Regions from separate parts of the Lysinibacillus sp. FSL K6-1151 genome, predicted to be linked through region 3. Evidence: a T-box and tRNA genes for the amino acid it is inferred to sense, from the RefSeq annotation. Region 3 holds a T-box; the other regions hold tRNA genes.
The links. A T-box is a leader RNA that pairs with one kind of tRNA and senses whether it is charged. The one in region 3 lies ahead of trpS (tryptophan--tRNA ligase), so its partner is inferred to be a tRNA-Trp.
Positions count from the first base shown of each region.

Region 1: it encodes a tRNA-Trp, which carries the amino acid that the T-box ahead of trpS (tryptophan--tRNA ligase) is inferred to sense. The anticodon was not compared.
Region 2: it encodes a tRNA-Trp, which carries the amino acid that the T-box ahead of trpS (tryptophan--tRNA ligase) is inferred to sense. The anticodon was not compared.

Region 1 covers NZ_CP152040.1:3,893,617-3,901,256, reverse strand. Annotated here, with positions in the region: rRNA gene MHI04_RS18895 (23S ribosomal RNA) at 1-2,657, shown strand, start outside; rRNA gene rrf (5S ribosomal RNA) at 2,770-2,885, shown strand; tRNA gene MHI04_RS18885 (tRNA-Asn) at 2,902-2,978, shown strand; tRNA gene MHI04_RS18880 (tRNA-Ser) at 2,984-3,075, shown strand; tRNA gene MHI04_RS18875 (tRNA-Glu) at 3,100-3,174, shown strand; tRNA gene MHI04_RS18870 (tRNA-Val) at 3,190-3,265, shown strand; tRNA gene MHI04_RS18865 (tRNA-Met) at 3,292-3,366, shown strand; tRNA gene MHI04_RS18860 (tRNA-Asp) at 3,370-3,445, shown strand; tRNA gene MHI04_RS18855 (tRNA-Phe) at 3,462-3,534, shown strand; tRNA gene MHI04_RS18850 (tRNA-Thr) at 3,546-3,621, shown strand; tRNA gene MHI04_RS18845 (tRNA-Tyr) at 3,631-3,714, shown strand; tRNA gene MHI04_RS18840 (tRNA-Trp) at 3,728-3,801, shown strand; tRNA gene MHI04_RS18835 (tRNA-His) at 3,814-3,889, shown strand; tRNA gene MHI04_RS18830 (tRNA-His) at 3,930-4,005, shown strand; tRNA gene MHI04_RS18825 (tRNA-Gln) at 4,023-4,097, shown strand; tRNA gene MHI04_RS18820 (tRNA-Gly) at 4,103-4,177, shown strand; tRNA gene MHI04_RS18815 (tRNA-Cys) at 4,186-4,259, shown strand; tRNA gene MHI04_RS18810 (tRNA-Leu) at 4,306-4,386, shown strand; gene MHI04_RS18805 (GNAT family N-acetyltransferase) at 4,576-5,118, shown strand; gene MHI04_RS18800 (phosphotransferase) at 5,145-5,936, shown strand; gene MHI04_RS18795 (ABC transporter permease) at 6,086-7,117, shown strand; gene MHI04_RS18790 (ABC transporter ATP-binding protein) at 7,120-7,640, shown strand, end outside.
Region 2 covers NZ_CP152040.1:265,297-272,936, reverse strand. Annotated here, with positions in the region: gene MHI04_RS01300 (hypothetical protein) at 1-122, opposite strand, end outside; gene MHI04_RS01295 (nitric oxide synthase oxygenase) at 148-1,194, opposite strand; tRNA gene MHI04_RS01290 (tRNA-Glu) at 1,513-1,584, opposite strand; tRNA gene MHI04_RS01285 (tRNA-Asn) at 1,586-1,662, opposite strand; tRNA gene MHI04_RS01280 (tRNA-Ile) at 1,670-1,743, opposite strand; tRNA gene MHI04_RS01275 (tRNA-Gly) at 1,748-1,821, opposite strand; tRNA gene MHI04_RS01270 (tRNA-Phe) at 1,828-1,903, opposite strand; tRNA gene MHI04_RS01265 (tRNA-Ser) at 1,908-2,000, opposite strand; tRNA gene MHI04_RS01260 (tRNA-Ala) at 2,014-2,089, opposite strand; tRNA gene MHI04_RS01255 (tRNA-Pro) at 2,105-2,181, opposite strand; tRNA gene MHI04_RS01250 (tRNA-Arg) at 2,197-2,273, opposite strand; tRNA gene MHI04_RS01245 (tRNA-Lys) at 2,293-2,365, opposite strand; tRNA gene MHI04_RS01240 (tRNA-Gln) at 2,380-2,454, opposite strand; tRNA gene MHI04_RS01235 (tRNA-His) at 2,464-2,539, opposite strand; tRNA gene MHI04_RS01230 (tRNA-Trp) at 2,587-2,660, opposite strand; tRNA gene MHI04_RS01225 (tRNA-Tyr) at 2,665-2,748, opposite strand; tRNA gene MHI04_RS01220 (tRNA-Thr) at 2,756-2,831, opposite strand; tRNA gene MHI04_RS01215 (tRNA-Asp) at 2,841-2,916, opposite strand; tRNA gene MHI04_RS01210 (tRNA-Met) at 2,920-2,994, opposite strand; tRNA gene MHI04_RS01205 (tRNA-Val) at 3,021-3,096, opposite strand; rRNA gene rrf (5S ribosomal RNA) at 3,108-3,223, opposite strand; rRNA gene MHI04_RS01195 (23S ribosomal RNA) at 3,290-6,217, opposite strand; rRNA gene MHI04_RS01190 (16S ribosomal RNA) at 6,526-7,640, opposite strand, start outside.
Region 3 covers NZ_CP152040.1:752,343-759,982, reverse strand. Annotated here, with positions in the region: gene pepF (oligoendopeptidase F) at 1-574, opposite strand, end outside; gene MHI04_RS03485 (competence protein CoiA family protein) at 626-1,747, opposite strand; gene mecA (adaptor protein MecA) at 2,005-2,673, opposite strand; gene spxA (transcriptional regulator SpxA) at 3,108-3,503, opposite strand; T-box leader at 3,994-4,216, shown strand; gene trpS (tryptophan--tRNA ligase) at 4,333-5,322, shown strand; gene MHI04_RS03465 (hypothetical protein) at 5,324-5,545, opposite strand; gene fabF (beta-ketoacyl-ACP synthase II) at 5,651-6,892, opposite strand; gene MHI04_RS03455 (beta-ketoacyl-ACP synthase III) at 6,923-7,640, opposite strand, start outside.

The DNA.
Region 1 (7,640 bases), 1.5 Mb from region 3:
AAACCAAGAGGCTTGCCTCTTGGGGTTGTAGGACACTCAATACGGAGTTACAAAAGAGCGAGTTAGATGAAGCGACTTGGAAAGGTCCGCCAGAGCAGGTAAAAGCCCTGTAGTCGAAAGTTCGTTCTCTCCTGAGTGGATCCTGAGTACGGCGGAACACGTGAAATTCCGTCGGAATCCGGGAGGACCATCTCCCAAGGCTAAATACTACCTAGTGACCGATAGTGAACCAGTACCGTGAGGGAAAGGTGAAAAGCACCCCGGAAGGGGAGTGAAAGAGATCCTGAAACCGTGTGCCTACAAGTAGTTAGAGCCCGTTAATGGGTGATAGCGTGCCTTTTGTAGAATGAACCGGCGAGTTACGATTACGTGCGAGGTTAAGCTTTAGAAGGCGGAGCCGCAGCGAAAGCGAGTCTGAATAGGGCGAAATAGTACGTGGTCGTAGACCCGAAACCAGGTGATCTACCCATGTCCAGGGTGAAGGTAAGGTAACACTTACTGGAGGCCCGAACCCACGCACGTTGAAAAGTGCGGGGATGAGGTGTGGGTAGCGGAGAAATTCCAATCGAACTTGGAGATAGCTGGTTCTCTCCGAAATAGCTTTAGGGCTAGCCTCGTGATGAGAATACTGGAGGTAGAGCACTGTTTGGACTAGGGGGCCATCCCGGTTTACCGAATTCAGACAAACTCCGAATGCCAGATATTTATACACGGGAGTCAGACTGCGAGTGATAAGATCCGTAGTCAAAAGGGAAACAGCCCAGACCACCAGCTAAGGTCCCAAAGTAATCGTTAAGTGGAAAAGGATGTGGCGTTGCACAGACAACCAGGATGTTGGCTTAGAAGCAGCCATCATTTAAAGAGTGCGTAATAGCTCACTGGTCGAGTGACGCTGCGCCGAAAATGTATCGGGGCTAAACGATTCACCGAAGCTGTGGATTGACATCTACGATGTCAGTGGTAGGAGAGCGTTCTAAGTGCGTTGAAGTCAGACCGGAAGGACTGGTGGAGCGCTTAGAAGTGAGAATGCCGGTATGAGTAGCGAAAGACGGGTGAGAATCCCGTCCACCGTATGACTAAGGTTTCCTGAGGAAGGCTCGTCCGCTCAGGGTTAGTCGGGACCTAAGCCGAGGCCGATAGGCGTAGGCGATGGACAACAGGTTGATATTCCTGTACCACCTCCTCACCGTTTGAGAAATGGGGGGACGCAGTAGGATAGGGTAAGCGCGCTGTTGGTTATGCGCGTCCAAGCAGTAAGGCGTGTGTGTAGGCAAATCCGCACACTGTAACGTTGAGCTGTGATGGCGAGTCCGTATGGACGAAGTTCCTGATTTCACACTGCCAAGAAAAGCCTCTATCGAGGTGAGAGGTGCCCGTACCGCAAACCGACACAGGTAGTCGAGGAGAGAATCCTAAGGTGTGCGAGAGAACTCTCGTTAAGGAACTCGGCAAAATGACCCCGTAACTTCGGGAGAAGGGGTGCTCTTGAGCGTGCAAGCGCATGAGAGCCGCAGTGAATAGGCCCAGGCGACTGTTTAGCAAAAACACAGGTCTCTGCAAAACCGTAAGGTGACGTATAGGGGCTGACGCCTGCCCGGTGCTGGAAGGTTAAGAGGAGTGGTTAGCGCAAGCGAAGCTGCGAATTGAAGCCCCAGTAAACGGCGGCCGTAACTATAACGGTCCTAAGGTAGCGAAATTCCTTGTCGGGTAAGTTCCGACCCGCACGAAAGGCGTAACGATCTGGGCACTGTCTCAACGAGAGACTCGGTGAAATTATAGTACCTGTGAAGATGCAGGTTACCCGCGACAGGACGGAAAGACCCCGTGGAGCTTTACTGTAGCCTGATATTGAATTTTGGTACAACTTGTACAGGATAGGTAGGAGCCAGAGATCTCGGAGCGCCAGCTTCGAAGGAGGCGTCGGTGGGATACTACCCTGGTTGTATTGAAATTCTAACCCATGCCCCTTAGCGGGGCAGGAGACAGTGTCAGGCGGACAGTTTGACTGGGGCGGTCGCCTCCTAAAAGGTAACGGAGGCGCCCAAAGGTTCCCTCAGAATGGTTGGAAATCATTCGTAGAGTGTAAAGGCACAAGGGAGCTTGACTGCGAGACCTACAAGTCGAGCAGGGTCGAAAGACGGGCTTAGTGATCCGGTGGTTCCGCATGGAAGGGCCATCGCTCAACGGATAAAAGCTACCCCGGGGATAACAGGCTTATCTCCCCCAAGAGTCCACATCGACGGGGAGGTTTGGCACCTCGATGTCGGCTCATCGCATCCTGGGGCTGTAGTCGGTCCCAAGGGTTGGGCTGTTCGCCCATTAAAGCGGTACGCGAGCTGGGTTCAGAACGTCGTGAGACAGTTCGGTCCCTATCCGTCGTGGGCGTAGGAAATTTGAGAGGAGCTGTCCTTAGTACGAGAGGACCGGGATGGACACACCGCTGGTGTACCAGTTGTCTTGCCAAAGGCATCGCTGGGTAGCTATGTGTGGACGGGATAAGTGCTGAAAGCATCTAAGCATGAAGCCCCCCTCAAGATGAGATTTCCCATTACGCAAGTAAGTAAGATCCCTCAAAGACGATGAGGTAGATAGGTTCGAGGTGGAAGTGTGGTGACACATGGAGCTGACGAATACTAATCGATCGAGGACTTAACCAAAATGTTTGAACCATTCAATGTACGTTTATCCAGTTTTGAAAGAATAAAAAATATTATAATATACTTGTAATTTTGATAAAATATGTTATAATAAGTATTGTCTTTCAAATAGTCTAGTGATGATGGCAAAGAGGTCACACCCGTTCCCATACCGAACACGGAAGTTAAGCTCTTTAGCGCCGATGGTAGTTGGGGGCTTCCCCCTGTGAGAGTAGGACGTCGCTAGGCTATATACTAAAATTATTCCGAAGTAGCTCAGTTGGTAGTAGCACCTGACTGTTAATCAGGTTGTCGCAGGTTCGAGTCCTGCCTTCGGAGCCATTCTTGGAGAGTTGTCCGAGTGGCCGAAGGAGCACGATTGGAAATCGTGTAGGCGGTTAACACTGTCTCAAGGGTTCAAATCCCTTACTCTCCGCCAGCACTTTGATTTATTCCAAAAGTTGGCCCCTTGGTCAAGTGGTTAAGACACCGCCCTTTCACGGCGGTAACACGGGTTCGAATCCCGTAGGGGTCACCATTTAAATACCCAGATGGAGGATTAGCTCAGCTGGGAGAGCATCTGCCTTACAAGCAGAGGGTCGGCGGTTCGAGCCCGTCATCCTCCACCATTATTTTTACAATAGTATATGATTATCGCGGGGTGGAGCAGTGGTAGCTCGTCGGGCTCATAACCCGAAGGTCGTTGGTTCAAATCCGGCCCCCGCAACCAAATGGTCCCGTGGTGTAGCGGTTAACATGCCTGCCTGTCACGCAGGAGATCGCCGGTTCGATCCCGGTCGGGACCGCCATTTTTTTTAATAACAAGGGTCAGTAGCTCAGTTGGTAGAGCATTAGATTGAAGCTCTAAGTGTCGGCGGTTCGATTCCGTCCTGACCCATCATTTTTTTTGCCGGTGTAGCTCAGTTGGTAGAGCAACTGACTTGTAATCAGTAGGTCGTGGGTTCGACTCCTATCGCCGGCACCATGTATTCCCGGAGGGGTAGCGAAGTGGCTAAACGCGGCGGACTGTAAATCCGCTCCTTAGGGTTCGGCGGTTCGAATCCGTCCCCCTCCACCAGTTTTATTATTATAGGGGCATAGTTCAACGGTAGAATAGAGGTCTCCAAAACCTTTGGTGTGGGTTCGATTCCTACTGCCCCTGCCAATTAATTTTATGGCGATTGTGGCGAAGTGGTTAACGCACCGGATTGTGGTTCCGGCATTCGTGGGTTCGATTCCCATCAGTCGCCCCATTTAAAGTAAAATTAATAAAAATCAAATCATAATATAATGGCGATTGTGGCGAAGTGGTTAACGCACCGGATTGTGGTTCCGGCACTCGTGGGTTCGATTCCCATCAGTCGCCCCATTTATATAATTATCTTTTGGGGTATAGCCAAGCGGTAAGGCAACGGATTTTGATTCCGTCATGCCCTGGTTCGAATCCAGGTACCCCAGCCATTTTTGCGGAAGTAGTTCAGTGGTAGAACACCACCTTGCCAAGGTGGGGGTCGCGAGTTCGAACCTCGTCTTCCGCTCCAACTTCGATGGCGGCATAGCCAAGTGGTAAGGCACAGGTCTGCAACACCTTTATCACCGGTTCAAATCCGGTTGCCGCCTCCATATTTTAACTCTAATCGGTGTATCCGATTTTTTTTATCTCCATTATGCCGGTGTGGCGGAATTGGCAGACGCGCACGACTCAAAATCGTGTTCCTTTGGAGTGTCGGTTCGACCCCGACCACCGGTATCCTAGACAGTATGTTAAAACTGTCTATAGAAACGTTTCTTACTTAGTGTAAGAAGCGTTTTTTTATTTGTCATCAATAATAATATTGCATTTTAAACCTCGCGTGAATGATTAAAATTTCTTATGCCAAAAGAGGATATAAATACATACATATTGAATAAACAGTAAATACGAAGGTAGGTGTGGAACATGATTATAAGGGAAGCAAAATTGTCGGATGCTAAAGGCATAGCAAAAGTTCATGTAGATAGTTGGAAGAATACTTATAAAAATATTCTTCCTACCGAGTATTTAGAAAAATTGTCTTATGAGCAAAGAACAGAATTATGGGTAAGGAACATCTCTAAAGTTGATCATTATGTCTTTGTTGCAGAAAACAATAATGGGGAAATTATTGGATTTACTGATGGTGGTAAGAGAGCTGAAAATGAAATTGAAGGGTCTGGGGATTTAACATCCATCTACATTTTAGATCAATTTCAGGGTCAAGGAATAGGCAGTAAACTAGTCAATAAATTGTTTACTAAGTTGAAAGCATTAGGCTATGAAAAAATATTTGTTGAGGTTTTAGAGGATAATCAGTCGAAGCGTTTTTATGAGAGATTGGGTGCTAGATTAGAAAAAACGGAAAAGATTAATATAGGAAATAAAGACTTAGACTTATTAATTTATGTGTGGAGTAATATAGATCCTGTTCTTTATCAAACTAAAGGAATAGGAAAGGCTGATTAAAATAAGTAGCATTGGTGGTGAAAATTTTGCATCCCATACAACGAAATGAAATACCTAAAGACATAGTTGAGTATGTTGGAGGAGTTATCCATATTTATTTTCCAAGACAAGGACATACATCGGATGTAGGAATTCTTAATTCTAAAAGAGGAATATTCGTTTTAAAAAGAACAAAAGGAACACAATTTTGTTCCTGGTTAACGAAAGAAGCAACTGTCCTTAAACATTTATCAAAATCTACATTACCAGTTCCAACGTTGCATTATTTTATTGAACAACCATTAGAAAATCAGTCATGGGCTTTAATGGCATATTTAGAAGGCGACACCGTTAGAAGTGCACTAGAAAATGAGATTAAAGAGGAAAACAGACATGAAATAATATTTAATTTTGGAAAGATCCTTTCTGCCATTCATTCAACCCGATGTCCACAAGAGTTAGTAAAAAACACACCATGGATAGACGATATGTTGGGACAAGCTGAGTGTAATTTGAAAAATTTTAAAGTAGATGGCACTCCAAAATTATTAGATAAATTGAAAAGGAAAAAACCAAAAATCATTCAGCAAACATTTATACACGGTGATTTCACAATTGACAATGTTCTTGTACAGAATAGAAAAATTTCAGGAGTTATCGATTGGAGTACTGGAGCATTAGGTGATCCACGATATGATGTTGCTCTGGCGGTACGCCCTAAACCACATGTATTTGAAACAGAACAAGACGAACAGATATTCTATGAAGGGTACGGCGTTAAGTTAATAGACCAAAATGAATACAATTACTTTAAAAATGGATTATATGAATTTTTTTAAATTAAAAATATTTTAAACCGTTCTATAGGATAAAAACTTCCTTTATAGATCGGTTTTTTATTTTCCCGTTCATTTTTAATGATTAGTTCATGCTCTGTTCATGTAAACATTTTAAGCTATGAGTAATCAAAGAAATGGAGGGGTTAGTAATGAATCTTGCGTGGAAAGAGATAAAGAAGAATAAAGTACGGTTTTTAATCTTAGGCTCCATTATCTTCCTAGTTAGTTTTTTAACGTTTATTATTTCGGGTTTGGCAAATGGTCTATCGCAGGATAATGCAGCTTTAATTAAAGATTTACCGAATGGGCAAATTTACATGGCTGAAGATGCAGAGGGGGCGTTTAATCTTTCGAGAATTGATAGCGACCTTCAACAGGAAGTCATGGGGAAAGAGAAAGAAGCAGTAGCTTTTTCGATTCAAATGGGCTTTTTAAATGATCAAGACGATAAACAGCAGAGTGTTGCCTTTGTTACATCTACCGAGTCCAGATTGTTTCAAAATGTGCATCAAGGGGAGGTACTGTTAGATAGCTCGTTACAGGATAAAGGAATCAAAGTCGGAGATACATTAAAGAATAATCAATACAATGGTGAGTTCATCGTTAAAGGCTTTGTGGAGCAAAAGAAATATAGCCACGCACCTGTCGCTTACATTAGTGAAGAGGCCTATCACGAGATGTATCGTGTAAATGACAAACAGTTAATTTATGTACCAAATAGCGAGCCAAAAGAGTTTAAAGGGCTACAAGCATACAACAATAAAGAATTTCTCAATACAATTCCCAGCTATAGTGCGGAACAGCTATCTTTAAATATGATTATATGGTTCTTAGTTGTCATTAGTGGCATGTTATTCGCCATTTTCTTCTATATGATGAATGTGCAAAAAATTGGTTTGTATGGCATCTTAAAAGCAATTGGTTTAAAAACAAGTAAGTTGTTTAAAATGATCTGGACACAGATGGCTATTATTACAATGATCTCACTTGTCATATCCATTAGCCTTAGCCAGTTATTTAATGTTGTTGCACCTAAGGGAATGCCCTTCACCTTAGCAATTGGCACCATAACACAGTTATCCATAGTGTTTCTTATCATTGGCTTTATCGGAGCTACATTGTCGGGTCTACAAATTAAAAAAATTGAACCGTTACAAGCCATACAACAAGGGGAGGCATAATCATGACATTGTTTACAATTGATGGAGTACGAAAAACGTTTAAAAATGGTGAAGTGGAGGAGGAAATTTTAAAAGGTATCAATCTTTCGTTAAAAGAGGGGGAGATTACTGCATTGGTAGGTGCGTCTGGTTCAGGGAAAAGTACACTGTTAACGATAGCTGCGGGACTACAGCCAGCAACAGATGGGCAAGTGTTTTTCGAAGAACAAAATCTTACAACGATGAGCACTGAGCAGGTACGGAAATTACGTGCAAGTAAATTTGGCTTTGTCTTTCAGTTTGCGCATCTCGTACCATTTCTGACAGTGGAGGAGCAGCTGCTGTTAATGCTAGATGTTGCTGAGTCTCGGTTAAAGAAGCACGAACAGCAGCATGAAGTGAATCATCTACTACAATTAGTTGGAATGGCTCATCGTAAAACGGCTTATCCTTCCTCCTTATCAGGTGGAGAAAAGCAGCGTGTAGCAATCGCACGTGCCATCATTCATCAACCAAAAGTATTGTTTGCTGATGAACCAACAGC
Region 2 (7,640 bases), 490 kb from region 3:
TCCACTAACTCAGCTAGCTCTGTATATTGCTCCTGTTCAATCAGCTGAGGGATAGCCGTTCCTCTTCCATAAGGTGTCGTCAATTGTAACCACGGGATACTCGGAATTTGCTCATTCAACATAGCGTTTCGTCCTCTCCACAATCAGTTAATAGCATGGTTTTTGATAAAAATAATTGGGTGTATGATAAATATTGACATAAGGTTTATGGAAAATATGAGTCGTTGCGGGCGAAAGTGGTGGGATTAGCCATGTCCAGTTGCCTGTAACGTCTCGTCCTGCTGATTCCTCTGCTTCTTCAAACAATTTAAACTGCTGAGCAGCTGTATGATGATCGACAATGCTCACGCCTTGTTCTTTAAAAGAATGAAGGACAGCAATATTAAGTTCCACTAATGCACGATCACGCCAAAGTGAAGCTTGCTTGGTTGTATCAAGATTAAAAACCTCCGCAATAGCTGGTAGCATATTATAACGGTCATGATCTGCTAAATTACGTGCACCGATTTCTGTCCCCATATACCAGCCATTAAAGGGTGCGGCTTGAAAATCAATGCCTGCCATTTGAAAACGCATACTTGAAATAATGGGTACAGCATACCATTTCATTCCTAATTTCTCTACATCCACTGACTCTGGATGACGAATTGGCACCTCTAAAATATATTCTACAGGAATTGTAAACAGCTGCGGAGCTCGCTCATCTACTTGTATAACAAGAGGTAACACATCGAATGGTGTCCTCTCACTTTTCCAACCTAACGATTCACATACTTTAGTAAAAACAATAGAATGTGCATCACCAATAACGCCAGCTTCCGTTTCATAGCCTGCATAACGAATTAGCTGATGATTCCATATACGCACTCTGTTCGAAGCAAATACTGTTATTGTTGGACGGATTTTTCCACTATTTGTTGCATAATCGATATGCTCCAGTAGTTTTTGAAAAATATCCTGTTCATCTAAAACGGCACGTGCATCTACTACATGCAATGATTGCCAAAACAGACGACCAATACATTTGTTACTATTACGCCACGCCACCCGTGCACCAAAAGCTAGCTCCTCTGTTGTTGGGTCGTACTCACCTGCATTCTTAATCTGTTGTAATCTATTCGCTAACCAACGTTCTGATTCATCTTGTTCTGTCTGATATAAACTTAAAAATTGCTGGATCTCCTGTATATTCATTTCGATTCCTCCACTTATCCTCATATTAGAGGAACAAAACGACAAGCACCACGAAAATAGCTATAAAAAAACATACATATTGCATATATGAAATAGTTTGTTCAAATTTATAATGAATCGAATCATGATTAGAAGATATTGTGAATGAAGAAGGAAAAGAGGTGGGCGACATCTTATAGAAAGGAGAAACAAAATATTAGTCATGTAAAAAAGCTACTGAACCATTGATAGCGGATTCGTAGCTTTCACTCTTTACTAATGTATCATTTATTGATAAAAGAAAAAGCATGTAACACAATATTTGTGCTACATGCTTGATGACCCGTACGGGATTCGAACCCGTGTTACCGCCGTGAAAGGGCGGTGTCTTAACCACTTGACCAACGGGCCGTGGCTCCGAAGGCAGGACTCGAACCTGCGACAACCTGATTAACAGTCAGGTGCTACTACCAACTGAGCTACTTCGGAATAATGATGGGCCTAAATGGACTCGAACCATCGACCTCACGCTTATCAGGCGTGCGCTCTAACCAGCTGAGCTATAGGCCCATTTTGGAGCGGGTGATGAGAATCGAACTCACGACATCAGCTTGGAAGGCTGAGGTTTTACCATTAAACTACACCCGCAAATAATGGTGGGTCAGGACGGAATCGAACCGCCGACACTTAGAGCTTCAATCTAATGCTCTACCAACTGAGCTACTGACCCAAAATGGAGGAGGTAGAGGGATTCGAACCCCCGCGCGGTGTTACCCGCCTGTCGGTTTTCAAGACCGATCCCTTCAGCCAGACTTGGGTATACCTCCAAAAATATTGAACTGGTGGAGCCTAGCGGGATCGAACCGCTGACCTCCTGCGTGCAAGGCAGGCGCTCTCCCAGCTGAGCTAAGGCCCCATTTATCATAAAAAATGGTCGGAATGACAGGATTCGAACCTACGACCCCTTGGTCCCAAACCAAGTGCTCTACCAAGCTGAGCTACATTCCGAAAACATAAATTTATTGGCGCGCCCGACAGGAGTCGAACCCATAACCTTCTGATCCGTAGTCAGACGCTCTATCCAATTGAGCTACGGGCGCAATATTCATTAAAAAACGATGAGCCATGAAGGACTCGAACCTTCGACCCTCTGATTAAAAGTCAGATGCTCTACCAACTGAGCTAATGGCTCGTAAAAAAGAAAAATGGCTGGGGTACTAGGATTCGAACCTAGGCATGACGGAATCAAAATCCGTTGCCTTACCGCTTGGCTATACCCCAATTTGAAAATGGGGCGACTGATGGGAATCGAACCCACGAATGTCGGAACCACAATCCGATGCGTTAACCACTTCGCCACAATCGCCACTATATAAATTATAACAGCTGTATATGAACGAGTACCTCAATACCTGGCAGGGGCAGTAGGAATCGAACCCACACCAAAGGTTTTGGAGACCTCTATTCTACCGTTGAACTATGCCCCTAAAATGGTGGAGGGGGACGGATTCGAACCGCCGAACCCTAAGGAGCGGATTTACAGTCCGCCGCGTTTAGCCACTTCGCTACCCCTCCAAGGGAATGGTGCCGGCGATAGGAGTCGAACCCACGACCTACTGATTACAAGTCAGTTGCTCTACCAACTGAGCTACACCGGCAAAAAAAAATGGCGGTCCCGACCGGGATCGAACCGGCGATCTCCTGCGTGACAGGCAGGCATGTTAACCGCTACACCACGGGACCATTTGGTTGCGGGGGCTGGATTTGAACCAACGACCTTCGGGTTATGAGCCCGACGAGCTACCACTGCTCCACCCCGCGATAATACTATACTGTTTTAAAAATAATGGTGGAGGATGACGGGCTCGAACCGCCGACCCTCTGCTTGTAAGGCAGATGCTCTCCCAGCTGAGCTAATCCTCCACGAAAAATAAGCGAAGCGATGTCCTACTCTCACAGGGGGAAGCCCCCAACTACCATCGGCGCTAAAGAGCTTAACTTCCGTGTTCGGTATGGGAACGGGTGTGGCCTCTTTGCCATCATCACTTCACTTATTCAGTTGAAAGAGTTGTTCTTTCAAAACTGGATAAACGGTTCATTGAATGTTTCAAACGTTTTGGTTAAGTCCTCGATCGATTAGTATTCGTCAGCTCCATGTGTCACCACACTTCCACCTCGAACCTATCTACCTCATCGTCTTTGAGGGATCTTACTTACTTGCGTAATGGGAAATCTCATCTTGAGGGGGGCTTCATGCTTAGATGCTTTCAGCACTTATCCCGTCCACACATAGCTACCCAGCGATGCCTTTGGCAAGACAACTGGTACACCAGCGGTGTGTCCATCCCGGTCCTCTCGTACTAAGGACAGCTCCTCTCAAATTTCCTACGCCCACGACGGATAGGGACCGAACTGTCTCACGACGTTCTGAACCCAGCTCGCGTACCGCTTTAATGGGCGAACAGCCCAACCCTTGGGACCGACTACAGCCCCAGGATGCGATGAGCCGACATCGAGGTGCCAAACCTCCCCGTCGATGTGGACTCTTGGGGGAGATAAGCCTGTTATCCCCGGGGTAGCTTTTATCCGTTGAGCGATGGCCCTTCCATGCGGAACCACCGGATCACTAAGCCCGTCTTTCGACCCTGCTCGACTTGTAGGTCTCGCAGTCAAGCTCCCTTGTGCCTTTACACTCTACGAATGATTTCCAACCATTCTGAGGGAACCTTTGGGCGCCTCCGTTACCTTTTAGGAGGCGACCGCCCCAGTCAAACTGTCCGCCTGACACTGTCTCCTGCCCCGCTAAGGGGCATGGGTTAGAATTTCAATACAACCAGGGTAGTATCCCACCGACGCCTCCTTCGAAGCTGGCGCTCCGAGATCTCTGGCTCCTACCTATCCTGTACAAGTTGTACCAAAATTCAATATCAGGCTACAGTAAAGCTCCACGGGGTCTTTCCGTCCTGTCGCGGGTAACCTGCATCTTCACAGGTACTATAATTTCACCGAGTCTCTCGTTGAGACAGTGCCCAGATCGTTACGCCTTTCGTGCGGGTCGGAACTTACCCGACAAGGAATTTCGCTACCTTAGGACCGTTATAGTTACGGCCGCCGTTTACTGGGGCTTCAATTCGCAGCTTCGCTTGCGCTAACCACTCCTCTTAACCTTCCAGCACCGGGCAGGCGTCAGCCCCTATACGTCACCTTACGGTTTTGCAGAGACCTGTGTTTTTGCTAAACAGTCGCCTGGGCCTATTCACTGCGGCTCTCATGCGCTTGCACGCTCAAGAGCACCCCTTCTCCCGAAGTTACGGGGTCATTTTGCCGAGTTCCTTAACGAGAGTTCTCTCGCACACCTTAGGATTCTCTCCTCGACTACCTGTGTCGGTTTGCGGTACGGGCACCTCTCACCTCGATAGAGGCTTTTCTTGGCAGTGTGAAATCAGGAACTTCGTCCATACGGACTCGCCATCACAGCTCAACGTTACAGTGTGCGGATTTGCCTACACACACGCCTTACTGCTTGGACGCGCATAACCAACAGCGCGCTTACCCTATCCTACTGCGTCCCCCCATTTCTCAAACGGTGAGGAGGTGGTACAGGAATATCAACCTGTTGTCCATCGCCTACGCCTATCGGCCTCGGCTTAGGTCCCGACTAACCCTGAGCGGACGAGCCTTCCTCAGGAAACCTTAGTCATACGGTGGACGGGATTCTCACCCGTCTTTCGCTACTCATACCGGCATTCTCACTTCTAAGCGCTCCACCAGTCCTTCCGGTCTGACTTCAACGCACTTAGAACGCTCTCCTACCACTGACATCGTAGATGTCAATCCACAGCTTCGGTGAATCGTTTAGCCCCGATACATTTTCGGCGCAGCGTCACTCGACCAGTGAGCTATTACGCACTCTTTAAATGATGGCTGCTTCTAAGCCAACATCCTGGTTGTCTGTGCAACGCCACATCCTTTTCCACTTAACGATTACTTTGGGACCTTAGCTGGTGGTCTGGGCTGTTTCCCTTTTGACTACGGATCTTATCACTCGCAGTCTGACTCCCGTGTATAAATATCTGGCATTCGGAGTTTGTCTGAATTCGGTAAACCGGGATGGCCCCCTAGTCCAAACAGTGCTCTACCTCCAGTATTCTCATCACGAGGCTAGCCCTAAAGCTATTTCGGAGAGAACCAGCTATCTCCAAGTTCGATTGGAATTTCTCCGCTACCCACACCTCATCCCCGCACTTTTCAACGTGCGTGGGTTCGGGCCTCCAGTAAGTGTTACCTTACCTTCACCCTGGACATGGGTAGATCACCTGGTTTCGGGTCTACGACCACGTACTATTTCGCCCTATTCAGACTCGCTTTCGCTGCGGCTCCGCCTTCTAAAGCTTAACCTCGCACGTAATCGTAACTCGCCGGTTCATTCTACAAAAGGCACGCTATCACCCATTAACGGGCTCTAACTACTTGTAGGCACACGGTTTCAGGATCTCTTTCACTCCCCTTCCGGGGTGCTTTTCACCTTTCCCTCACGGTACTGGTTCACTATCGGTCACTAGGTAGTATTTAGCCTTGGGAGATGGTCCTCCCGGATTCCGACGGAATTTCACGTGTTCCGCCGTACTCAGGATCCACTCAGGAGAGAACGAACTTTCGACTACAGGGCTTTTACCTGCTCTGGCGGACCTTTCCAAGTCGCTTCATCTAACTCGCTCTTTTGTAACTCCGTATTGAGTGTCCTACAACCCCAAGAGGCAAGCCTCTTGGTTTGGGCTCTTCCCGTTTCGCTCGCCGCTACTCAGGGAATCGATTTTTCTTTCTCTTCCTCCAGGTACTTAGATGTTTCAGTTCCCTGGGTCTGCCTTCAAGACGCTATGTATTCACGTCAAGATACTACGCGATTAAACGTAGTGGGTTCCCCCATTCGGAAATCTCCGGATCAAAGCTCACTTACAGCTCCCCGAAGCATATCGGTGTTAGTGCCGTCCTTCTTCGGCTCCTAGTGCCAAGGCATTCGCCGTGCGCCCTTAATAACTTAACCTAACGGCTTTCAATACACATCACATTTCGTTGTCAGCTTCACTCGTTCAATCAGTCACGTACTCAAGTACGCTCCTTCATTCACTCGATTGCTTCCTAGAACTGCTCGTGTCTTGAAACCCTCTTAATGTTATTAAGCCTATAAAAAAACTTAAAAAATAAATGTGTTTGTTACAATTTCAATGTCGTTTTATCCAGTTTTCAAAGAACAAGTTTTGAAGCTTTTCATTCAAGAAGAATGAACCTTCAAAACTGAACGCAAAACGTAATCTTACAAACCCTAGGTTTGTATTCCGAAATAATCCTTAGAAAGGAGGTGATCCAGCCGCACCTTCCGATACGGCTACCTTGTTACGACTTCACCCCAATCATCTATCCCACCTTCGGCGGCTGGCTCCAAAAGGTTACCTCACCGACTTCGGGTGTTACAAACTCTCGTGGTGTGACGGGCGGTGTGTACAAGGCCCGGGAACGTATTCACCGCGGCATGCTGATCCGCGATTACTAGCGATTCCGGCTTCATGTAGGCGAGTTGCAGCCTACAATCCGAACTGAGAACGACTTTATCGGATTAGCTCCCTCTCGCGAGTTGGCAACCGTTTGTATCGTCCATTGTAGCACGTGTGTAGCCCAGGTCATAAGGGGCATGATGATTTGACGTCATCCCCACCTTCCTCCGGTTTGTCACCGGCAGTCACCTTAGAGTGCCCAACTAAATGATGGCAACTAAGATCAAGGGTTGCGCTCGTTGCGGGACTTAACCCAACATCTCACGACACGAGCTGACGACAACCATGCACCACCTGTCACCGTTGCCCCCGAAGGGGAAACTATATCTCTACAGTGGTCAACGGGATGTCAAGACCTGGTAAGGTTCTTCGCGTTGCTTCGAATTAAACCACATGCTCCACCGCTTGTGCGGGCCCCCGTCAATTCCTTTGAGTTTCAGTCTTGCGACCGTACTCCCCAGGCGGAGTGCTTAATGCGTTAGCTGCAGCACTAAGGGGCGGAAACCCCCTAACACTTAGCACTCATCGTTTACGGCGTGGACTACCAGGGTATCTAATCCTGTTTGCTCCCCACGCTTTCGCGCCTCAGTGTCAGTTACAGACCAGATAGTCGCCTTCGCCACTGGTGTTCCTCCAAATCTCTACGCATTTCACCGCTACACTTGGAATTCCACTATCCTCTTCTGCACTCAAGTCTCCCAGTTTCCAATGACCCTCCACGGTTGAGCCGTGGGCTTTCACATCAGACTTAAGAAACCACCTGCGCGCGCTTTACGCCCAATAATTCCGGACAACGCTTGCCACCTACGTATTACCGCGGCTGCTGGCACGTAGTTAGCCGTGGCTTTCTAATAAGGTACCGTCAAGGTACAGCCAGTTACTACTGTACTTGTTCTTCCCTTACAACAGAGTTTT
Region 3 (7,640 bases):
TTTTCACATAAGGGAAAACCATGTCCGCATTGTTTAACATACTGAATGTATTAGAAGCTGTACCCGTTACCTCAGACATTTGCGCTAGCAATGCCTCCTGCTCAGCTGGTAATACATGTGGACGTGCCATTGTAATTTCTTTTAAAGATTGCTTATATAATTGTAGGTCTTGATTTTCTGCTAAGTAGTCTTCAATTGTTTCTTCACTTAATGCTAAAATCTCTGGTGTTAAATATGAAAGACCAGCTGAGATACTAGTTGCCAATGTTTGAATGCGACTGTTCATATCTTGATAAAAGCTATTTGTTGTATCTTGATCATAGCGCATATGGGCATATGTGTAGAGCTTCATCGCACGCTCATATAGATGATCATGATATTGTAAAGCTGTTAATAATGCCTCTGCCCCATTATTTAAAGTACCTGCATAGCTCGGTGCTTGTTTAGCAAGCTCTGCAACTTCCTTCAATTCCTCTTCCCAAGCTTTATCTGTTGCAAAGATATCCTCTAAGCGCCATGTTAATTCTGCGGGTACTTCATTTCTAACCAAAATCTGATTACTGTTACTAGCCATGTATGCCAGCCCCCTTTATATGTGCTTTTTTCCTTTTACTCTCATATTTTCTCAATATATTGTGGCAATTGCAAATAAATGTACATATACATGCTCACAAATATCTAGCGACTGCTCTTCTTGAGTCATATGCTTCAAGAGCTGTCCATAATACAGGACAGCACTTACCGCCTGCGTTGTCACTTCTAGTTGATGCTTACTTAAAAAATGGTGAATCTCCTGCTTCGTTAACATAAAGGGCTGTCGACCTAATTGTTTACTAAAATGCAACAGCATCGTTTGCCATTCACTAGTAAACAAGGAGATGGCTGCTCCACCCTTCACTGGAATTCCAATGTAGGAAGGCATAGCAGTTAACGCAAAGTTTAATTCATAGCAATTTCGTAAAAATAAATCTTGCGCCCCCTTTTTACTATATAAAAGACGCGCAGATACAAATTGCCTACATGCTTGTTTATAAAGTTGCCAATACTGTTGAAATTCTTCTTGAGTAATTTGCTTCGGTATATAAAAAGGAAAGTGTTGTTGATTGACTGGTATTGTCTGAACTTTACCTATGAAAGTATGCCCATGTACATGAAGAAGATTCGTCCAATAAGTAAAATGGGCCGTCCTAGCGTTATACGTCATTAAATAAGGTACACCTGATGTAGTTGTCATAAACGCTTTTTGCAACAATGGGGAAATGGTAATTTTGCTGATGCCGTTGATTGCATCTTTACTTTGAGGCGTTTGAAAAAGCCAAATTACTTGTATATCGTTTTTTTCGTAGCCAGCTGTACGTTGTTGCCATTTTTCATGGGAGATTGTGCTACATTGAAATTCAATTGCATAGTGACGATCATTTATTGTAATGAGCAAATCCGGGCGTTGAGCAAGCTGCTTTAAAAATGGCTCTAGCTCCACTTGATATCCATGCTTTGTGAGCCATTCAAATAATTGCATTTTACCTTGGAGATGAAGTTTAGATTCACCTTCAGCGAACAATTGTGGACAATGCTTTTTGGCGAAGTGTGAAAAATGGGGAATATTATGTTGACCTACTTTCAATTGAACTGGTTCTAGACATTGAGGACAAAAAAATTTCATTTGTCGCCTATATCGTTGTAAAGCTTTCCTCGTATATTGATATGGGAGAAATAGCTGCTGTTTGTTGTTATAAGCTACCAGCATTTAATCAACTCCTTTTTAGTCAACTATAATGGAGTTGGTTTGCCCTCACAAAAATTAAGCAATTATTTCTTGAAATTTAAAAAATGCCGTCTCATATATCTTCATTCAGCAGATTTCACAGCATGAGCAGAGAGGCCTGTACAACGCTGGTCAATTAACCGATGATAGCTTAAATATGAATGCAAAAAAAGGACTGTAGCAAAACTCAATAAATTTACGAGTTTTACTACAGTCTAAAAAATGAGGTATTTTAATGCTTATGCAAAGTATTTTCGAACTGTTTCAAAGCAATTAAATTCCATAATCTTTTCACCGTACTCCTCTAGACGGTGAATGGTTAAATTGGATGGTGTTAAAAATTCCTTGATGACCGCATTTCGATCATGACGATTTAAATCCTCATCTGCGTTCCCGAAATCAACAACTAAATAGTACCAATCTTCATATTTGAATAATGAGGAATCCACTAATTCGTCTGTCATTCGTTTTGCGACAGGGATTAACTCATCAATATCTTTAAATTTATAAACATAAATGTCTGTATCCATAAATAACTCTGACTCATCCATGTCACCAAGTTGAGTTAGCTGGCTAAGAAGATCCTCTCCAACTTCATCGAATGGTGCAAACATTTCTTTGTGTTCATCAAAACTCGAATGACCATCTAATGTTTCACCGTCTTTTAAAATATGTGCACGTGTGACAATGATTTCTAAGCCTACTTCAGATGCATTGATGTGAATCCAAATCGGACCCTCTACATCAAAGTAATCCTCCGTGTTTACTTCATCAATCATATCCCAAAAAAGTTGCTCACCCTTTGCTCGATTGTACCAAATTTCTTCACGACTATAGCCGCGATCCTCTATATCATTATACGTAATAAAGAGCTTGAGTGTATTTTCATTTACACGTTCGATGTCCACTAGACCTCATCTCCCTTCACTGTCATATGCTGAAAAACAGTTTTGTTTCATTAGTATGCTTTTATTCTTTGTTTTTAACCTTCATACTGCATTTGTTTTTCAACCTTTGACCACACTCAGTAAAACCATCGAGGAACCGCAAACATGATTTTTTTTGTTCACAGTTGTCTCTAACTCTATTGTATGCTGTTCTGTCATAAAATGAAAAGGATATACACCGTTTCACAGAAGATATTTGAATTATTGAAATTGTAGTAAACTATTTAACTTAAATCAAGTTTAACATACTTTTACGGAAATATATGACTTTTCCCTATCAATTATTATACTTCATATAGAAGGTTTTACATAAGTAAAACATAAAAAAATAGATGTCACAACATGCATTCCACATTTGTAACATCTACAATATATATTATTCAAAATGAGTAGGTTTAATTCACCATTCGTTGCGCTTCTTGAAGCTGATATGCTCGAACTTTTCGAGGTAGGAAGCGACGAATTTCATCTTCATTATAGCCGACTTGTAGACGTTTTTCGTCCAAAATAATTGGTCGGCGTAATAAACCAGGATACTCCTGAATTAATTCATATAAACGTTGTAGTGGTAAACTTTCAACATCCACATTTAATTTTTGAAATATTTTTGAACGAGTAGAAATGATTTCATCTGTCCCGTCTTCTGTCATACGTAAAATTTTTTTAATTTCACTAATACTTAGTGGCTCAGAAAATATATTACGTTCTGTATATGGAATTTCGTGCTCCTCTAACCAAGCTTTCGCTTTACGACAAGAGGTACAACTTGGTGATGTAAATAGGGTTACGATCATTCTGACACATCCTTTCATTTTGTAATCATTATCTATAAACCAGAACCAAAGTGTTAAATTAGAATTAATGTAAAGTAAAATACACAGTACCATTATACAGCACTCAGCTGTATTTGAATATAGTTCCAATAAAAAAAGACTGAACCCGTCACAAATTATTCTGTCTCTTTATACAGCTTTTAATAAAGCGTATTTCCTTCTATCTTATGTGCTACTACTAACATTCCCACTTTCAGTGCATTTTAAACATCCAAGCATGTATCTTAGTTGTTCTCATTTAAAAAGATTAAACGAGAAAATTGTCAATTTGACGTGTACACCTAAACACAATTTTAATAAAAAATTTTATATTTATAACAAAATTACACAACAAAAAAAGCATATAATTTTTTCTCGAAAAAAACCACCGTCAAAAGTCTGACTTTACACAATGGAATCTTTATAATATAATTCTTTGCAATCAAATCAATTTGAATAATTTAAATTGAGAAAAACGCTGACGAAGAGTAGTACATATGTTCATTTCACGTTTAGAGAGTCTGTGGTTGCTGCAAACAGATCGTGGAGGCATATAGAATGGACTTCCGAGTTAGCTTTGTGAACGCTATTAGAAGCTATTAGCAGAGCTCGTCCCTTCACGTTACGAAGCTGAGTGGCCTTTTAGGCAAGCTGGGTGGTACCGCGGATTCAAAACATCATTCGTCCCTTCATTAGAAAAAATCTAATGAGGACGCATGATGTTTTTTTGTCTTTATCGTGAGGTGGAAAAGTGAGCAAAACGCCACTGACAACCGTCACGGAATTTGAATTCGAGGAGGAACTTTTAATGACAACTATTTTTTCAGGCGTACAGCCTACAGGAATCGTTACTTTAGGGAACTATTTAGGAGCATTCAAGCAATTCCCTGCACTACAAGACGAAGGAAATGCTATTTATTGTATCGTTGATCAGCATGCGATCACGGTTGCCCAAGATCCTAAAGAATTACGTGAAAGCATTCGTAAGCTGGCAGCTACCTATATTGCTACTGGCATCAACCCTAAAAAATCTACGTTATTCATTCAATCAGAGGTGCCAGCGCATGCTCAGGCAGGATGGATGTTACAATGTGTTGCGTCTATCGGGGAGCTAGAACGTATGACACAATTTAAAGATAAATCACATGGTAAAGAAAGCGTTTCTGCTGCTCTTTTAACATATCCACCGTTAATGGCTGCAGACATTCTACTTTACAACACAAACATTGTCCCTGTCGGCGATGATCAGAAGCAGCATATCGAGCTAACTCGTGACCTTGCAGAACGTTTTAATAAACGCTTTGGTGACGTTTTAACAATTCCAGAAATTCAATTACCAAAAGCAGGCGCTCGTATTAAATCCTTACAAGAGCCAACAAAGAAAATGAGTAAATCTGATCCTAATACGAAAGCGACAATCCGTTTGCTAGATACGGCAAAGGACATTGAGAAAAAAATTAAATCAGCGGTTACGGATTCTGATGGTATTGTTGCATTTGATGTAGAAAATAAACCAGGTGTCTCGAATTTATTGACAATCGAATCGGCTATTTCTGGTATAGCCATTGAAGATTTAGTCAAAAAATATGAGGGAATTGGTTATGGTGGATTCAAGCAAGGTGTTGCAACAGCTGTTATCGAACATCTAACACCAATTCAAGAAAAATTCTATCATTTAGTAGAATCCTCTGAATTAGATGTCATCTTAGATGAAGGTGCTGAAAAGGCGAATGCGATTGCCAGTGCTACATTAAAACGCATGGAAGATGCAATGGGTCTCGGCCGCACACGTCGCTAATTTATGGCTTGTCTGTGGAGCGATCAAAGCCTAAATCAAGCACAACAGCACAAATGATAATGCAGGCTCCTACCGCCATATAAAATTCTGTTGTTTGAAAAATAAATTTGAAAACAACCTTCCAGGAATAACCTAATGTTCGATAATTTAAATACAATATGAGATTCCCTACAGAGAGGATCATTAAGCCATAGCTTACTAAAAATAAAAAGAGACGAAACACAGTAGAGGCATCCTTTCTATTTCTTCTTACTTATCATTTATTCACAAAACTATAAAAAAAGACGTCAGCCGTTTAAATTTGGCTGACGTTTTTTAAGTTTATATATTATGCTTCATATTTTTTGAATAGAAGACTGGCATTGTGACCACCAAAACCAAGAGAATTACTCATCGCATATTGAATGTTTGCTTCTCTCGCTTCGTTTGGAACATAATCTAAATCACATTCTGGATCTGGATCTACTAAATTAATTGTTGGAGGTAAAATGCCTTCTTTTAAGGCTAATGCTGTGAAAATCGCTTCCACACCACCAGCTGCTCCTAATAAGTGACCCGTCATAGACTTTGTGGAGCTCATAGCAAGTTTATACGCATGATCACCAAAAGCAGTTTTAACAGCTTGTGTTTCAAATAAATCATTGTAAGGTGTGCTAGTACCATGTGCATTAATATAATCAACTTGTGATGGATCAACTCCACCATCTGTCAATGCTTGCGTCATTGCACGTGCTGCCCCCTCACCCTCTGGAGCTGGAGCCGTAATGTGATGCGCATCACCTGTTGCACCATAACCTAAAACTTCAGCATAGATTTTAGCGCCACGAGCTTTTGCATGTTCATACTCTTCTAGAATAACGATACCAGCGCCTTCTCCGATAATAAAACCATCGCGGTTTTTATCAAATGGACGGCATGCGGCTTGTGGGTCTGGATTTAATGATAAAGCTGTATTTGCACAGAAGCCTGCCACAGCCATTGTAACGATTGGTGATTCAGCACCACCTGAAATCATCACATCTGCATCCCCACGTTCAATTACTTTAAAGGCATCGCCAATGGAGTTTGTTCCCGAAGCACACGCCGTTACAGAACATGAGTTAATACCTTTTGCACCAACGTGAATAGATACTTGCCCTGAAGCCATATCAGGAATCATCATTGGAATGAAGAATGGGCTGACACGTCTTGCGCCACGCTCTTGGAATGTTAAAAATTGTTGTTCATAAGTTTCCATACCGCCGATACCAGAGCCAATCCATACACCTGCACGTGGAGCTAACTCTTCATCAATTGTTAATTGTGCATCTTCCATTGCCATAATGGAAGCGGCTAACGCGTAGTGCGTAAAACGATCCATTTTACGTGCTTCTTTACGATCAATATATTTTTCAATATCGAAATCCTTCACTTCTGCTGCGATTTTTGCTGCAAAAAGTTCTTTATTCAATCGTGTCAGCTCACCAATGCCAGATTTACCAGCCTTGATGTTAGCCCATGTTTCTTCGATGCTATTTCCTAGTGGTGTAACTGCGCCAATTCCTGTAATTACTACTCGTCGTTTACTCATTGTCTTACTCCCCTCAAGCATTTTTCCTTCTTATTTTCCCCATCTCATGGCTACGGCACCCCATGTTAAGCCGCCACCAAAACCAACGAGGACTAATAAGTCATCCTCTTTAATCTTACCTGCTTCGAGCTCATCTACCAAGGAAATACCAATAGATGCTGCTGAAGTATTTCCATATTTATGAATCGTTTTTGACATTTTTTCAGGTGGTAGCTCTAATCGCTCACGAGCAGATTCCATAATTCGTATATTTGCCTGATGCGGCACTAAAAAATCTACGTCTTCTTTTGTTAATCCTGCTTTCTCTAACACATTAACAGCCGATTCACCCATTTGACGTACAGCAAACTTAAACACTTCACGACCATTCATTGTAATTGTGTCTTGCTGTGTTAAATAAAGGTTTTTACCGCCTGTACCATCAGCACCAAGTTCAAATGATACAATACCTCTGCCTTCAGATACTGGCCCAACAATAGCTGCACTAGCACCATCACCGAATAAAACAGCTGTATTACGATCCTTCCAATCGATGACTTTCGACAGTTTTTCTACACCTACTACTAAGACATATTTATAAGTATTTGCCTCTACAAAGTGCTTCGCTGTCACTAAGCTATATATAAATCCTGCACATGCCGCTGCTTGATCCATCGCCGCCGCATTCACTGCTCCGATTTGTTCTTGAACCATACATGCTACACTTGGAAAAGTTTGATCCTGTGTGACAGTTGCTACAAGTATTAAA